DNA from 2 places in the Clostridium swellfunianum genome. Region 1 is predicted to be linked to the other one. Evidence: riboswitches for the same ligand, from Rfam matches in the RefSeq annotation. Region 1 holds a riboswitch; the other holds the start of a gene.
What was found. A riboswitch is a leader RNA that binds a small molecule or an ion and turns the genes downstream of it on or off. The one in region 1 is predicted to bind FMN.
Positions count from the first base shown of each region.

Region 1 (2,202 bases):
TGGACAAGAGAATCTATTGAAAAAGAACTTGAAAATGAACTTGCTCGATATGTAATTGCAATTAAGGATGGATTGGTAATAGGTTTTGGAGGTGTGTGGAATATCCTTGGTGAGGGGCACATAACCAATATTGCCGTTCATCCTGAATACAGAGGCCTAGGTGCTGGAGATATGATTGTGGAAGCTTTAATAGAGCTTTGTAAATTAGAAAGCATAGCTTCCATGACCTTAGAAGTAAGAAAATCTAATACAGTTGCTCAAAACCTCTATAAGAAACATGGCTTTATAGAAGCAGGTATTAGGAAAGGTTACTATGCGGATACAAAAGAAGACGCAGTTATAATGTGGAAACACAAAGTATAATTCAATAATACTCACTTAAAAGATAAACCTTCTTAAATTCTTATAAACATAAGAATTTAAGAAGGTTTCATTTTTCATTATATTTGATTTAACTTTTCTTTCTTAGTATCTACTAACGCTTCTCTATGGAATATAGGAGATACTTTCTTATATGCAGGAGCAGTTATTGCAGCTATTACCACTCCCTTTATGGCATTAAATGGTATTACCGCCCACAAAACATATGCCCATAAGCTAGTTATCCTAGCATTAGCCTTCGCAGCCATTGCAACAATTCCTTTAATATCCATATGATAAAGAGTAGCATAAAATGGTATTAATACAAAGTAATTAACTATTGATGCTACAATAACCATAGCTAGTATCCCAATAACCATTCCTTGTATAGCTGTTTTCTTAGATTTATTTCTCTTATATATTGCTCCAGCTGTGAACACATAAGCTGAACCCACTATAAAGTTCGCAAGTTCTCCTACCCACATTGTACTTGAACCTTTTATAAATCCGTGTAGTAAGTTCTTCAAAAATTCAATCACAACTCCTGATACTGGACCAAGTGCAAAGGCTCCAAGTAATGCAGGCACATCGCTAATATCGATTTTCAAAAAGTCCGGAAACAACGGCAGTCTTAATTCAAAGAACATTAAAATAAACGCCATAGCTCCTAGTAGTGAGATTTTTACGAGCTTGTTTAGATTTTGGTTTTTCATAATAGATACCCCTCCATTTGATTATAGCTTGTGCTGAATCTTAAAATTAATTCAGCAATGGAAATGATATCTTTCAGGGTAATTTAGGTACAGCATGAAGTATAATTACAAGATAAAAAGCCCCGACAAAAAATTGTCAGGGCAAACAGACTATACCTAGTCATCTTCTTCCATCCAGACTTTACTGTCGGTTTCGGAGTTACACCGAATCTGCTAAAATTTAGCTCGCGGACTTTACCGCCGGTCGGGAATCCTAATTTCTTAGTCACCCTGCCCTGAAGATTATCATTGTTAAATTTTTTACATCTTTATTATATAACTTTTTAAAAACCTTGACAAGTATTTTTTAAAAATATTATTGTGCTACCACTTCTTTTTTCATGCTTAAAGATATTCTTTTTCTCTTCTCATCCACTTCTAATACTCTAACTTGAACTATGTCTCCAACCTTAACAACATCAAGTGGATGCTTTACAAACCTGTCAGCAAGCTGGCTCTTGTGTACAAGACCATCCTGATGAACTCCAATGTCTACAAAGGCTCCAAAGTCAGCTACATTTCTTACTGTTCCCATTAAATACATGCCAGGCTTAAGCTGAGACAGTTCCATAATTCCTGTTTTAAATATAGGAGTTGGCAGCTCTTCTCTTGGGTCTCTCCCTGGTTTTTTAATTTCTTTTATGATATCTCTAAGAGTAGGTACTCCAATACCTAGCTTAGCAGCTAAATTATCAATGCCTTCCACATTGACTCTGCCATCTATATCTTGAAGTTTTCCTATCTTTAAATCCTCCTTAGTATAACCAAGGATATTTAAAAGTTCTTTAGCCGCATTATAAGATTCTGGATGTACTGCAGTATTATCCAGGGGTTCATTGCTTTCCATAACTCTCAAAAAGCCTGCACACTGAACAAAAGCTTTTTCTCCAAGTCTCTTAACCTTTAAAAGGTCTTTTCTGCTTTTAAACTTTCCATTTTCTTCTCTATAGGCAACAATATTTGAAGCTATTGTCGCATTAATACCTGATATATAAGATAAGAGTGACGGTGTTGCCACATTTAAATCTACTCCAACGCTGTTAACACAGTCCTCTACAACTCCGCTTAGAGATTCATCCATTTTCTTTGG
Region 1 covers NZ_JAMOFV010000006.1:3,326,429-3,328,630, reverse strand. The annotation lists gene rimI (ribosomal protein S18-alanine N-acetyltransferase) at 1-363, shown strand, start outside; gene NBE98_RS15660 (ECF transporter S component) at 441-1,073, opposite strand; FMN riboswitch at 1,232-1,360, opposite strand; gene NBE98_RS15655 (Tex family protein) at 1,429-2,202, opposite strand, start outside.

Region 2 (2,202 bases), 430 kb from region 1:
CCGGTGTCAAAGGAGGTAACTGTTAGACACACGCCGTTAGTGCAGATGCTATCTCCAAGCTTTACACCCTCCAAAACCCTTTTAGCTTTTATATTTATCCTGGCTGATTTTGCAGCTTTGATAACAGACTCAACTCTGCCTATTTCCTCTACTAATCCTGTAAACATTAAAAATCAGCTCTCCTTCTCTATATATCCTTCTACCATTATGTCCTCTCCAAACCGAAGAATATCTATATGCTTAAGGTTTATTGCCTCTTGCATGCTTGCTTTGCCCTGACCGCCTACTGGTGTCTTAGCTGTATTTCCACCAATTATTTTGGGAGCTATAAAAGCATTTATCTTGTCCACAATCCCTTCTTCAAGAGCGGAATAATTTAAATCGCTGCCTCCTTCCAAAAGGATGCTGTCAATTTTTCTTTGACCAAGTTCTTTCATTAAAAATGCTAAGTCTACCCTGCCGTTTTTTAGAGGTGTCTTTATAACCTCTGCTCCCTTTTCCTCAAGAGCTTTCAGTTTGTCATTATCAGCTTTTTCAGTAACGGCTATAATAGTTTTTTTCTCAGATTTAAGGTTTAATACTTTTGCTTCAAGGGGTATTCTTGCGCTGCTGTCTACAATTATTCTTATAGGATCACTTCCACCTTCATTCTCTAATCTGGTTGTTAGTGATGGATCATCTATAAGCACTGTGCCTATGCCTACCATTATTCCTGCCACCCTATGTCTTAGTTCATGAACATACCTTCTGGAAAGCTCTCCTGTAATCCACTTTGAAGCATTTGTATAAGTAGCAATCTTGCCGTCAAGTGTCATGGCAGTTTTCATTATGCAGAAGGGAAGCTTTGTTGTTATGTATTTTAGAAAAATTTCATTCAGCTTTCTTCCTTCTTCCTCAAGAACTCCAGTAACTACTTCTATTCCTGCATCTTCAAGAATCTTGATTCCTTGTCCGGCTACCAAGGGATTAGGATCCTTCAAGCCTACAACTACCTTTTTTATTCCTTTTTCCACAATTACCTTTGCGCAGGGTGGAGTCTTGCCATAATGAGAGCAGGGCTCAAGAGTTACATACATAGTTGCATCTCTAACATCCTCCGCAGCATTTAAAAAGGCATTTACCTCAGCATGATGGCTTCCATAAACCTTATGATAGCCTTCACCAATTATCCTGCCGTTTTTAACTATGACAGCACCTACTAGAGGGTTAGGATTTGTATAACCTGCTCCTTTTTTAGCTAATTCAAGAGCTCTTTGCATGTACTTTATATCCATACTATCACTCCAATCAATTTCTACATGAAACAAAAAACCCTGAGAAATATTTCCCAGGGCGTTAAAATCCGCAAAATATCCTGATTATAAATAATATGGCTAAAAAACCATACACTTATGTATCAAGAATATACTACACATCTTCTTCCATCCAGACTTTACTGTCGGCCTCGGAGTCTCACCGAATCTGCCTTACGGCTCGCGGGCTATACCGCCGGTAGGGAATTACACCCTGCCCTGAAGATTTATTCAATTTTTACATGTTCATACTATCACGATAAAAATGTCCTGTCAATAAGCGTTTAAATTATCATTAGTATAATCCATAGGTTTTATTTATATCTTGAACAAAAATGATTCCATTACCTGGCTCGTTCATTTTTAGCTGGTCATTAATAGAAGTAGAGATTGCTTCAGTCATTTGCTTTTCACATATTATCAGCACAATCTCTTTTTCAGGTTCTATTTCCATAGAAAATAGCTTGCTGGTTTCATGGACTCCAGAGCCTCTTCCGTTGATTATAGTTCCTCCTCTAGAACCTGCCTTAGTTGCAGCATCAATTACAGCTTGAGCCCTGCCTCTATCTACAATTGCCATAACAAGATTATACATTTTACTTTCTCCACCTCTGCTTTCTTTGTCATCTTTGCACGAGCATCTTTTAGTTCCCAATATACTCATAATAGAAGTAGTAAAAGCAATGCCGTGATGCGGTTTATTAAATTTATACTTCTTATTAAGCTCCTCCAGGACAGCATGAGATGTATCTGCTTCTGCTGCCATTAGAACAACTTCTTTTCTAGTCTCTGCTATATCTAAAAATTCCAGAAAGGTATTTTTAATAGTTCCTTTTCCTAAAAAAATAGTACCTCCCGTTATTCCATGTTGTTTTGAATATTTTAAAACATCGCTTCCAAGTCCGAAATT
Region 2 covers NZ_JAMOFV010000006.1:3,759,293-3,761,494, reverse strand. The annotation lists gene NBE98_RS17760 (riboflavin synthase) at 1-167, opposite strand, end outside; gene ribD (bifunctional diaminohydroxyphosphoribosylaminopyrimidine deaminase/5-amino-6-(5-phosphoribosylamino)uracil reductase RibD) at 174-1,274, opposite strand; FMN riboswitch at 1,410-1,523, opposite strand; gene NBE98_RS17750 (P-II family nitrogen regulator) at 1,588-2,202, opposite strand, start outside.
Region 2: it holds a riboswitch for FMN, as region 1 does, so the genes downstream of both, ribD (bifunctional diaminohydroxyphosphoribosylaminopyrimidine deaminase/5-amino-6-(5-phosphoribosylamino)uracil reductase RibD) here and NBE98_RS15660 (ECF transporter S component) in region 1, are expected to answer to the same signal.